One region of the Yersinia entomophaga genome, then DNA from elsewhere that is predicted to be linked to it. Evidence: predicted binding sites of a transcription regulator. Region 1 holds the regulator's gene; each other region holds the start of a gene.

Region 1 (3,198 bases):
CTTTGCTGGCGAAACAATCAGGTTTTGCGCTGCGTCACAGCGTGGTAGAGGCTCACGGCCTTTGCGCCACGTGCGGCGAAGTCGAAGCCTGTGATAGCCATGAACATTGCGATCACGACCATAGTCTAGTGGCAAAAAGAAAGTAACCTTGGAAAAGTAACCCCTGGTGCAGAAATCATTTCTGTCGTCATACGGCGGCAGAAATAAAATAAAAAATGGTTTGTCGTCATGACTCACTGTATTAATTAACATTGTATTGATTGACATTAATTATAACCAACACTGGAAGTGTCAGCACCTCCTTGTGCTTGCAACATCTTAATATAAAACATGTAAACTTGATGATATTAAATTATATTTTAATAAATAACTCTATTTATAAAATATCGACACATTTAATAACACCGTGGAGGGAGGTAAGTTTTATATTCATATATTAATACCAACTCAGGTTACCAGCGATATTTGGTATGATCTTCCCAAGCTTTCACTTCTTTTTCCGCAGCTTCCTTCTGATAACCGTATTTTTCCTGAATTTTACCTACCAGCTGTTCGCGTTTCCCTTCTATCACCTTCAGGTCATCATCCGTCAGCTTGCCCCATTTCTCTTTAATTTTCCCTTTAAACTGCTTCCAGTTACCGTCGGCTTGATCTTTATTCATAATATCTCCGTTAACTTTTGTTAGCTCAGTTTATTTAATTCCTATTAATATATAGGCTAATATAATTACCAGTAAATTAATAAGACAATCTTAAATTGAATCGTTGTCTTATTCTTACCGTGAAATAACTATAGCAGAGCATTCTGCCGATGGCTAAATTAGTACTATGGAATAGTAATGAAATAGTAGGCAGGCTAAGAAAACCTCATATTATTCTGTATTTAAATCAGCAAGTAACTCGTTATTATCGGATAGTTCTCAATATTACTAAAACACTGTCATGTGAGTGATTAACCAATATATATGCCTTCATTTCTGATGAGATACAGGATTATTTGAGTCGTAGCACACATAATAAAACCCCAATGAAGGGGCTTTATTTAAGGGATAAAATCAATTGCTATTAACGCTAACTACCGCAGGTAGGAATACGTGGTTCGTTAAATCCAGTCGCCATTGCGGATAACGCCAACGGCTAAACCTTCGATAGTAAATGTTTGCTCGCGCAGATCGACGACGATGGGCTGAAATTCACTGTTTTCAGGCAGCAACTGAACAATATTACCTTGTTTTTTCAGACGCTTAACAGTAACTTCATCATCAATACGCGCCACCACAACCTGCCCATTGCGCACATCCTGAGTTTTATGAACCGCAAGCAAATCACCGTCCAGAATACCGATATCTCTCATAGACATACCGTTTACCCGCAGCAGAAAATCAGCATTAGGCTTAAACAGCGAAGGATCAACTTTATAGTGACCTTCAATATGCTGCTGCGCTAACAGCGGTTCGCCCGCAGCAACCCGGCCAATCAGCGGCAGGCCTTCTTCGTCTTCCATTAATAGGCGAATACCACGAGAAGCGCCGGAGACGATCTCAATCACCCCTTTACGCGCCAACGCCTTTAGATGCTCTTCTGCGGCATTAGGCGAACGGAACCCCAGACGCTGCGCGATCTCGGCACGTGTCGGTGGCATGCCCGTTTGCGAGATGTGATCGCGAACCAAGTCGTAGACCTGTTGCTGTCTGGTAGTAAGTGCTTTCATTCCGCCCCCTGTTTGTTTATACAGTTTAGCTGTGAGTATATACAGCCAAACCCCTATTGGGAACCGAAGAGTGAATAAAAACAGGGATTAATGGCTGTATTGTTCTTCACCACTATTTGCTCTTTCCCTGAACTATGCCAAATTCAAGTATTGCCACAGCACAGTAGCCCAAATAAATACCGCCAGCAGGATAGTGATGAGCACTGCGGCGGACCCCATATCCTTTGCCCGACCTGAAAGGTCATGCAGCTCGCTGCCAATCCGGTCAACAACCGCTTCAATCGCACTGTTGATAATTTCAACCACCACCACCAAGACGACAGATCCGATCAATAAAATTCGCTCTATGACTCCCACATCAAGCCAGAAGGCCAGTATGATAGCGATGACGGCCACCACGGCCTCCTGCCGGAAAGCGGCTTCATTTTTCCAAGCAGCGGTTAACCCTTTCACAGAATAACCTGCCGCTTTATAGATACGGGTTAGTCCTGTTGATTGATTAGCCATGAGTTATGTACCTTTTTATTGGATTGATAATAGTTTCGCTGCTTCCATCAGTCTGATCACCACAGATCTCAAAACGAGTTTCTGGTATCCTTGCGGCGAATTGCTAACAAGAGGCTTCACGTTGTTATGTCAGGTTGGCGTAAAATATATTATAAGTTACTGAATTTACCACTTAAATTGTTGGTAAAAAGCAAGGTAATCCCCGCAGATCCTGTGACTGAACTGGGGTTAGACCCGTCACGTCCAATTTTGTATGTTTTACCTTATAACTCTAAGGCTGATTTGCTGACATTGCGAGCGCAGTGCCTGGCACAAGATCTTCCCGATCCGTTGATTCCACTGGAAATAGACGGTGCACAGCTGCCAAGTCACGTTTTCATCGATAATGGCCCACGGGTATTTCGCTATTATGCCCCGAAGCAGGAATCGGTAAAATTATTCCACGATTATCTGGATCTGCATCGCAATAATCCTGAGCTGGATATTCAGATGCTACCGGTATCAGTAATGTTTGGCCGCTCTCCGGGCCGGGAAGGTCACGGTACACCACATCTGCGCGTACTGAACGGCGTACAAAAATTCTTTGCCGTACTGTGGCTGGGTCGCGATAGCTTTGTGCGATTCTCGACTACCGTTTCCCTGCGCCGCATGGCCAGTGAGCACGGCACTGACAAAACCATCGCCCATAAGCTGGCCAGAGTCGCGCGTATGCACTTCTCTCGTCAGCGTTTAGCTGCCGTTGGCCCAAGTCTGCCGGCACGTCAGGAGCTATTTAAAAAGCTGCTGGCGTCAAAAGCTATCGAAAAAGCGGTGGCTGATGAAGCGCGTACCAAGAAAATTTCCCACGAAAAAGCGCAGCAAAATGCCATCAATTTGATGGAAGAGATTGCGGCAAACTTCTCTTATGAAGCCGTGCGTTTATCCGATCGCGTGTTGAGTTGGACCTGGAACCGTCTGTATCAGGGCATCAATGTTCATAA
Region 2 (3,198 bases), 1.4 Mb from region 1:
TAGCCTAACTCATTGAGGTCATAGCCAATGGCTTAGCGCGCTGTGGTTCCTTCAGATAACCAGGGTGAAGCAGTACTCCAGAAAATTACATTCGCACCTAAATAGTTCTCTGCATAATCGGTAAACTCAGCTTTGGTAAAGGGTTTGCCGGTTTTAGCATTGGTGTAGGTGAGGGTGGGTTCCTGGACGGCCATTCCAACCAGACTAAGCTTGCCTTTGTATTGATTAAAGAACGGATAGGCATTTTTCATCTGCGCTTTTTTATTTGGTACGATATCTGGCCCGCCCAGCCCCACCTTGTTTTTCGCAGCGAATTCAAACAGGCGTGACATGTATTGATGATCATTATTCCATTCACAAGGCCAAAAATTGACGTATTGCACCACATGAGATTTAGAGAAGACTTTACGGGCAAAGGCCATATTCTCCATCTCTGCGGCAAAGTATTTATCGCAGCTAAAGCCGGATTTATCCCTTTTAATATCGGGGTCAATGGCGGTTTCTGGCAGATTGACGCCAAATACCCGGCCGTCGAATTTTGTAGCTAATGCCGCCAGTAGTTTTTGATAGCGTTGTTGTACCGCCGGATTCCACTGCTGGGTTACCCAACCTGAACCCGCAGGCTTATTTTCGCCGGGATTATCATATTGCGGTACGATACCGCCGTTATAGCGCGGATCTTTCATTAGATAGGCAGGAACGTTTTTAGCTTGAGGCTCAAAGAAACGATCCTGAATTTGAATAAAAAGTTTCTTATTTAAACTATTAAGGTAGGCAAGGTCACGCTCGATCTGTGAAAAATCATACTGATCTTTGTCGGTTTCTAGCGCCTTCCAATTATAGACAATTTGTACTCCGCCAATATCAGGCCGCTGAATCAGAGAGGAAATAGTCGTTAAATCGTCTGAACCGGTATACAGAAAGTTTTGCGGTACAGCGCCAGTGGCAGCATAGGAAAATAACGTTATTAGCAGACCGGCGTGTAATAAAATATTTCCTGCTAGTTTCATATTCTTCCTTAAATAAGTTGGGCTAATTATTTTTCGCGAGTTAACGGCGATAACATTCGCAGCAATACATTCGCAGTAATAAAGGTAACGCAATTAAACACAGAGTAATTAAACGTAAAGTAATAAAACTGGCTGATAGCGTACACGGCTAGGTACCGGTATTCAGCCCTCGTAGCGCTCGAATAGCCTTAGGCTCAAGATAGACTACTGTTCTATGACTGCTAATAATACGGCTTACAATGACGTTGCGTGGCCCGGTTTGCCACGCCTCGCTGCGGTAGAACTGTGCCTGTTTGCGCTCAAGCTCTGCGAGATTGGCGTATGAGCGAATCAGATAATAACTGTCTTCCAGTTCTACGCCTTTGCCATAAGCCACTACGTCCATACCGGCTTTCTGATGCAGTGGAATACTAATATCCTGCATAACCCGATGGAATATATTGCCGCTATCGGGCTGTAATTTATATAGAAGAATTTCGACCGTTCGATACATGTCTATCTCCGGATAGATGCAGATCGACGGAGATTAGCTTTCCATAGTCAGCCATTCGTCCGCTTCTTCAAACATCTCTTCGATCAATCTGTTCAGAGCAGATTTTTCCAACTTGGTCACGCCCGATACGTTGAGACCGTTGGCCTGCATGGCCTTAACGTGGACGTCAGCCTCTGGATGAATCCGATGCACACGTTTGGTCAACTCTTCTTTGATCAAATCAGTGGCGTTGGTCAGACCGCCGACGTTTCTTTTGTCATAAATCAATTCAATACGCATATCTTCCCCTAAAAATGTCAGGATAACCCATTCAAAAACAACTGGGTTAATATACAGTATTGGCGCGTTGACACCAAGCCGGTTTTTTCTGCTGCCAGGAATTTAGGACAGTATGTAAGACTGAACCTAGCGATATGTCAGGGTAAAACTCGCTACGCTATTGGCCGCCCCCGGCGTGATTTTGACCCCGGTTTGGTAATAACGAGCAGTCATCGGGATTTCATTAGCTCCAACCGTGGTGCTATCGAGTAAATTCGTGGGCGCGCCCAGCGGAAGGGGATTGCCATCATACAGGATCTGAATTCCCAGACCGCTAGCCACCTGTTCTCCTGTATTGCCGTTTAACGGCAATACATTGTCGCTACTGCCGGAAGTCCCCAGAGTGAGTGAAACTTTGGTGTCAACTTGGCAGTCCAGCCCGATGGTAAATGGGACGGAGCGGCCATAGCTGCCGGGGCCGGAGAAAGAATGACTATTGACGGTACCCATAGGAACCTGAATGGACGGCGTGGTGGTGTTACAGCCGTTGACCTGAATATCTACCGCTGGGAAGGATATTTGACCTAAACCCTTGCCATTTGTGATACCCAGACAGGTGTAACTCACACTGACCGGGTTATATGCCGGCAACGTGCCAGAGGTTATATCGGCATATTTCACCAGGAAATATTCCAGATTGGTGCGCATCAAATAGCCTTCATAGGTGTACTGTGGTGCGTAAACATCTAGCAATCCGTCTCTACCGTCGGTTCTGTACGCGATGCCGACGCCTTCCTTTGAAGTTTTATACACTGGCATTGAATCGTAATAGATGCCCGTCCATTTAGTGGATGTTCGTGGTTGAAGAACGAAGTTCCCCGGTGCGCCGAACGAGTTGTTTTTTACTACTTTTACCGCATAGCTATAAACGCCAGAGGCAAGTAATGAGCCTATCGGGGCATTCATTGGAACGGTAACGGGTCCCTGGCTGGTACTGGGGTAGATATCCCACACCGCCCAGCATTCAGCTTCGGCATAACTTTTGGGTGTGAAAACCAACGTCAGCAGAAGAATGAGATAAATCCCTTTTTGTCTTATGGACAACATTTTCAATCTATTCAGCATAAATTTCTCCTGCTCCATGAGAGAGTTTCCCTCATTAAGATAACGGGGGAATAGTGGTTAGCGTTTTCTTTTCCACTTAACCTTCCCCGTCATCTCTCCATTGTGGCCAATAAATATTATAAATTTCAATCAATTAGTTTTTTTTGGCCGGATTTTAGCCAGCTTATCCAGTCGCGTATATTCCGGATTTAAATATCAATAATGGCGGCTTATTTTTCGCTGCGGCTGAAACTCTGGATCGGGCTGATGAGTAATACGGTTACGAATATCTCTTCTGAATATTTCGATAGTCCACATCCACACCACGTGACC
Region 3 (3,198 bases), 940 kb from region 1:
TCTGCGACTGTCCTGAGCCTTGTGATTCCCGTAAAAAGCGAATGGAAAAAGAAGCGGCCCGGCAGAAGAAACTGGATCAGTTTCGTATCCTATAGCATAAAAGGCCCGGCTAATTAACTGCCGGGCTTTTTGTCTACAAGGATATATTTAATCGATTACTTTTTTTCATTCACTATTTTTTTAAATTCTTTCGGTGAGTTAACCATCACGGCATCTGCACCTAGCTCTTTTGCTTTTTCATAATCCTGCGCTGTATTGATACCAAAGAAAATAATATAGGCTTTCCCTTTGGAGCGGAAACAATCGATAGCGCTTTTATCCCATGTTAATACGGTGTTTGAGTGAGAACGGCCTTCGCCAAGAGTGAATTTTTCCACAACGACTAACTCAACGTTTCGCTTCATCTCCAATCCGTACCAGCGCTCCTTTTTGTCTACCGGCAGCTTACATTGATGGCCTAAGGTTATATCGACCAAAGCATCACGAGTTTCATCTCGACTTTCAAAACGTTGAATTTGCTCTTTTCGCCCCGCGTCCTTATTCATCTGATCTATAGCGTTCAGATACAGTTTGTCGGTTGAATAAACCCGGGTACGTTCAAAACTGTTGGTTTCCTTCAGCACTTTTTGTAGAGCCTGAGCAAAAGGCTGAGCCAGATTTTCGGCATCTGGGGATTTAATATCTAGATAGAACATGACGTTAGGATAATCTTCCAGCACATATTTCAACTTTAGGACTTCTTCTAACGTTGGAATATTGGCTGAAAATGCGGTTTTATTTTTTTCATTATAGAATTTAGCAGCATTAACTGTTGATAGCTGTTTGTTCGTATAGTCTCTGACTTTTCCTGAAACATTGGTTAGTTCTTTTAAATCGGAAGGTCGATAAAGTACCGGTACATCATCTTTTGTTAACTGTAGGGTAATCCAAATAGCATCAGCTCCATTTTCCAACGATTTCTTAATTGCAGGGAGCGTATTTTCTGGTGCGTCTCCGGTACCAGCCCGGTGCGCCACTATTTTCGGCGGTTCATTAGCTGAAGGAGATGACATAACTTGTAATGAAAATAAGATTAATATACTTGCCATAATATAATTCCGCATAATATATACCCCGTATAACCCATTTAAATTGAATTTCTCTATACATGTGTTTTACTTTATAAAAAAACATTACTCTACGACTTTATCGAATGTAGTACTTTTTTATTAAAAATAAATGAAAAAATCGCTTAAATGTAAATAACAGTATTCGATCTGGAAATTAGAAATATTTAGCGGCATTTAAATTAGGACAATCTTGAACATGGCTTTTTTTACTGTATACTTATACAGTTGTCTATTGCCGATGGGAGTGAGAGTGCGCAAGATTATCCATGTTGATATGGACTGCTTTTTTGCAGCCGTAGAGATGCGGGATGACCCCAGTTTACGCGATATCCCTTTGGCCATTGGCGGTAGCGCAGATCGTCGTGGCGTTATCAGCACGGCCAATTATCCTGCCAGACGTTACGGTGTCCATAGTGCGATGTCCACTGCGATGGCATTGAAGCTTTGCCCGCATTTAAAAGTGATTCCGGGGCGTATGGCGGCATATAAAGAAGCTTCTTTACATATTCGCGAAATATTTGCCCGTTACACTTTGCTTATCGAGCCATTATCGCTGGATGAAGCGTATCTGGATGTCTCCGAAAGTCAGGTTTTTAGCGGTTCAGCAACCTTAATTGCTCAACAGATCCGCCAGTCAATTCATGAGGAATTAGGTTTAACTGCATCCGCCGGAATCGCCCCGATCAAATTCTTAGCCAAGATCGCTTCAGATATCAATAAGCCCAACGGACAATACGTTATTACACCGGATCAAATTCAACCTTTTCTACAAACTTTGCCGCTTAACAAAATTCCGGGCGTGGGAAAAGTAACGGCTAAGCGTTTACAGGAATTGGGTTTAACTCATTGTGTTGATGTCCAAAATTATCCTTTGGCTGATTTACTGAAAACCTTTGGTAAATTTGGGCGGGTATTATGGGAGCGCTGCCATGGTATTGATGAGCGAAGTATATCTCCCGATCGGTTGCGTAAATCCGTTGGCGTAGAAAGGACGCTGGCGCAGGATATTCATCACTGGGAAGAATGCGTTGAGATTATTGAAAAACTTTTCCCCGAACTGGAAGCCCGCTTGGCTAAGGTCAGGCCGGATCTGCAAATTGCTCGTCAGGGCGTAAAGCTTAAATTTCAGGATTTTCAGCAAACGACTCAGGAACACGTTTGGCCAGAATTGAACAAGGTCGATTTATTGCGTATTGCCAAGCAAGTTTGGGATGAGCGACGGGCGGACAGAGGTGTGCGACTGGTGGGATTGCATGTCAGCCTGCTGGATCCGCAGATTGAACGGCAATTATTGCTGAATTGGGAATAGCGCTGGGATAGATGCCAGGTTCTGGGTTTTCTAGCAGCAAATTTGCCATAAAAAACGGCGCTACCGCAGGCGGCGCCGTTCGTAATGATAGTGCGGTACTCGCTTAAGCGCGTTTTGGAATGGCTTTCAGCAATGCGGTCAGTAATTGCCAGTATTGACCAACGCTTTCGATATGTACTTGTTCATCCGGAGAATGTGGGCCTGTCATGGTTGGGCCGATGGAAACCATATCCATTTCTGGGTAAGGTTTTTTGAACAAACCACATTCCAGACCGGCGTGGATTACCATGATATTTGGCGTTTTGTTAAACAGTTTCTCATAGGTTTCGCGAACTAAATGCATGACCGGAGAGTTTGCGTCAGGCTGCCAGCCAGGATAGCCGCCTTTAGGCGTAGTCTGCGCGCCAGCCAGTTGGCCAACGGCGGTTAGCATGCTAACAACATAGTCTTTGCCGCTGTCGATCAGGGAACGAATCAGGCACATAATTTCGGCCTTATCTTCTTCCATGGTCACGACGCCCACGTTCAGTGAGGTTTCAACCACGCCTTTCACTTCATCACTCATACGGATTACGCCGTTTGGCGTCGCATTCAGCAATGCCAGCAGACGGTGCTGGGTATCAGCGGTCAAAGCTTTCGCTGCGCTACTGACGGGTTCCAGCACCACGGTGAGATTTTTTTCTACCGCAGATAGCTCGTTTTTCAGGATGTCTAAATAGTCCTGAGTCAGGGTTTTCAAATGATCTACTTTATCGGCTGCAACCGCCAAAATAGCGAAAC
Region 4 (3,198 bases), 2.1 Mb from region 1:
GCTTCGGAACAAACAGATTTCATCCTCAACGCCTGCGGCCATTAAACTGAATAATGCCGCAGGTAATGTACTCGCTCGAACTTCATATCAATGCTTATCTCGAATAACAGATTTATCAAACCGTTAAGTATTCGGTGATCAAATCGTCATCTAACAGCGCAAATTTTCCTTGAGCCACATTTCTTCCCTCATCAATCAAATAAAAGCGATCGGCCACTTGCTGAATGTTCTCCAACCGGTGTTCAACCAGTAAGACCGTCAGGCCAATATTTTGGCATAACTGGCGAATGACACTGCCAATTTCCGCATTTAGCGCGGGCTGATCACCGCAACCCGGTTCATCCAGAATCAGTAATTCCGGTTCGGGAACTAACGCGCGCGCGAATGCCAACAGTTGCTGTTGGTTACGCGTTAGCTCCCCGCCGCGTTGACGGCGCTGCTGATGTAAAAACGGAAAGAAATCATAGATCCAGTGGGGAATAACCCGATCTTTGTGACGCCCAGCCAGAAGCGCGACCAGCAAATTATCCTCCACGCTCAGTTGAGAGAAGATTGGCTGCCCTTGTGGGACATAGCCAATCCCCAGTGCGGTTCGTCGCTCTACCGGCTGGTGAAGCAGGTTTTCAGGCGGTTCCCCCCCGGGTTGCCAAACCATCGTGCCGCTTTCCACTGGAAGATGACCCATTATGCAATTGATCAGCGTGGTTTTTCCTACGCCATTACGACCTATCAGACAGGTACATTGGCCGGGAGGTAACTCAAGATTGATATCCCATAGAATATGGGTGCGACCATAAAATTGATTGACCGATTGTAAACGTAGCATCAGAAAATCTCCTCGCTTGGCTAGGTGCTGAGGGCGTAGGCTGGCTGAGTTCTGCGAGCAACTTTTGCTGCCGTTAGGCCAATCCTCAGCATAAAAATCTCAAGATATGAAAAAACGTGTTGGCATAAAGAAGTGATAAATAACCAGTTTCAGATATTAACTTGCGGCTAACGGTGATTTTTACTGCTAAACAGCCGTTTTCAGCACTCAGTCTGGCCTATTAACACTGGAACGCAACTCCCGCTATCACGCTTCTGTTACGCCGAATCACAGTGAAATAAGCAACTCTCGAGCCAGGTTGCTAACGCATAAGAAAAAACCATTATGTTAGGACGATGTAACGAAATTATTTGGCCACTTGCGTAAAATTTATTGGAAATGGCATAAACCGCCGGCAGCTACGGGATGGCGGTTGCACCTAGGCGGTGCCACTCTGAGGGGGCGTGGTGCAAAAAAGAAACAATTTGAATCGGTTGCGCGGTGGATGACTCGTGTAGGCGGCGAATAGCAAATTAGCAAGGGGGATATTTAGCACTAATTGAAATATATAGAGAAATAAAAATGTAAAAAAATGACTAAAAAATCCTATTTGGACCTGTTTTTACCTTAACCGGCGGTTTTCTCCAGCTCGCACCACAGACGGGATTGAGTGAGTTATCCACCATTCCTGTGGATAACCTTGTGTATTAGACACAAAAAACTAGTCGCAAGCGAGAGAGGACGCGGCTTATGCCCCGGTTGTCTGGATTCTCTTCTTTTTCTAAATATACATAAATTACAATAAGTTAATTAAAATCAAGACTTGAGTATTTAACACTGGTGGTTATGTGTGATCTTTAATCAATTTGTTTTACAGAGGTTAACAACTGCCTCTTTCTGGGGATAAATGGGGTATTGTCATGCAAATGGCAATATGGAATCGAGATAACGGAGGTGTCGTGCCAGAACCAGCGCTCTTTTCCCTATATTTATACTTGATGCTGGTTTTATATCCAGTATCATAGCAGTGGAAAAAATCTGGGAGGCTCGCATAATTAGCTTCCTAACCGCGCGTGATTCTCCATCGGGTAGCTAATTCATGAGTAAATTATTCAAACTGCATTCTGAGTTTAAGCCTGCTGGCGATCAGCCGGAGGCGATCCGTCAACTGGAAGAAGGTCTGGAAAATGGCCTGGCGCACCAAACGCTGCTAGGGGTTACCGGCTCGGGTAAGACTTTTACCGTGGCGAATGTGATCGCCGATCTGAATCGGCCAACCATGATTTTGGCACCCAATAAGACGCTGGCGGCACAGCTGTATGGCGAAATGAAAGAATTTTTTCCTGATAATGCGGTGGAATATTTCGTTTCCTACTACGATTATTACCAGCCAGAAGCCTACGTCCCCAGTTCTGATACTTTTATCGAGAAAGATGCATCGGTAAACGAGCATATCGAACAGATGCGGCTTTCAGCCACCAAAGCCCTGCTGGAGCGGCGTGATGTGGTGGTGGTGGCCTCGGTTTCTGCTATCTACGGTTTGGGCGATCCGGATTTGTATCTGAAAATGATGCTGCATCTGACCAAAGGAATGATTATCGATCAGCGGGCGATTTTACGTCGGCTAGCGGAGTTGCAATATGCCCGCAACGATCAGGCGTTCCAGCGCGGGACTTTTCGGGTGCGCGGTGAAGTGATTGATATTTTCCCTGCCGAATCTGATGAATTGGCGCTGAGAGTGGAGCTATTTGATGAGGAAGTGGAGCGATTATCGCTGTTTGATCCCCTGACGGGCCAGCTGCATCAGGAAGTTCCGCGTTTTACCGTGTATCCGAAAACTCACTATGTCACGCCGCGAGAACGTATTTTGCAAGCGATGGAAGACATTAAAGTCGAACTAGCGCAACGGCGTAAGGTACTACTGGAGAACAATAAACTGGTAGAAGAACAGCGTTTGACCCAGCGAACCCAGTTTGATTTGGAAATGATGAATGAATTGGGATACTGCTCCGGGATAGAAAACTATTCACGTTACTTATCCGGGCGCGGAGAGGGAGAGGCGCCGCCGACGCTGTTTGACTATTTGCCTGCCGACGGTTTGCTGATCGTGGATGAATCCCATGTGACTATTCCGCAAATCGGCGGTATGTACAAAGGGGACCGTTCGCGGAAAGAAACGCTGGTGGAATACGGCTTCCGTCTGCCGTCGGCGTTAGATAACCGCCCAATGCGCTTTGAAGAGTTCGAAGCGTTGGCTCCGCAAACCATCTACGTTTCGGCAACGCCGGGCAAATACGAGCTGGAGAAATCCGGCGGGGAAGTGGTTGAGCAGGTGGTGCGTCCAACCGGTCTATTGGACCCTATTATCGAAGTACGGCCTGTAGCAACCCAGG

What was found. The regulator LexA, encoded in region 1, represses DNA repair genes until DNA is damaged. The targets are predictions, from matches to a motif close to TNCTGTATGTACATACAGNA.
Positions count from the first base shown of each region.
Region 2: PL78_RS17005 (DinI-like family protein) is a predicted target of LexA. The motif match lies at 1,822-1,841, and genes of this name have one in related genera.
Region 3: dinB (DNA polymerase IV) is a predicted target of LexA. The motif match lies at 1,317-1,336, and genes of this name have one in related genera.
Region 4: uvrB (excinuclease ABC subunit UvrB) is a predicted target of LexA. The motif match lies at 1,805-1,824, and genes of this name have one in related genera.

Region 1 covers NZ_CP010029.1:2,397,376-2,400,573, forward strand. Annotated here, with positions in the region: gene zur (zinc uptake transcriptional repressor Zur) at 1-146, shown strand, start outside; gene PL78_RS10990 (CsbD family protein) at 453-662, opposite strand; gene lexA (transcriptional repressor LexA) at 1,103-1,711, opposite strand; gene PL78_RS11000 (diacylglycerol kinase) at 1,844-2,218, opposite strand; gene plsB (glycerol-3-phosphate 1-O-acyltransferase PlsB) at 2,345-3,198, shown strand, end outside.
Region 2 covers NZ_CP010029.1:3,788,730-3,791,927, forward strand. Annotated here, with positions in the region: gene PL78_RS16990 (MBL fold metallo-hydrolase) at 1-8, shown strand, start outside; gene PL78_RS16995 (hypothetical protein) at 33-1,010, opposite strand; gene PL78_RS17000 (NIPSNAP family protein) at 1,159-1,503, opposite strand; gene PL78_RS17005 (DinI-like family protein) at 1,537-1,782, opposite strand; gene PL78_RS17010 (fimbrial protein) at 1,909-2,886, opposite strand; gene PL78_RS17015 (YagU family protein) at 3,082-3,198, opposite strand, start outside.
Region 3 covers NZ_CP010029.1:1,461,742-1,464,939, reverse strand. Annotated here, with positions in the region: gene nqrM ((Na+)-NQR maturation NqrM) at 1-95, shown strand, start outside; gene PL78_RS06640 (glycerophosphodiester phosphodiesterase family protein) at 156-1,103, opposite strand; gene dinB (DNA polymerase IV) at 1,360-2,418, shown strand; gene pepD (beta-Ala-His dipeptidase) at 2,522-3,198, opposite strand, start outside.
Region 4 covers NZ_CP010029.1:346,405-349,602, forward strand. Annotated here, with positions in the region: gene PL78_RS01725 (ABC transporter ATP-binding protein) at 116-826, opposite strand; gene uvrB (excinuclease ABC subunit UvrB) at 1,905-3,198, shown strand, end outside.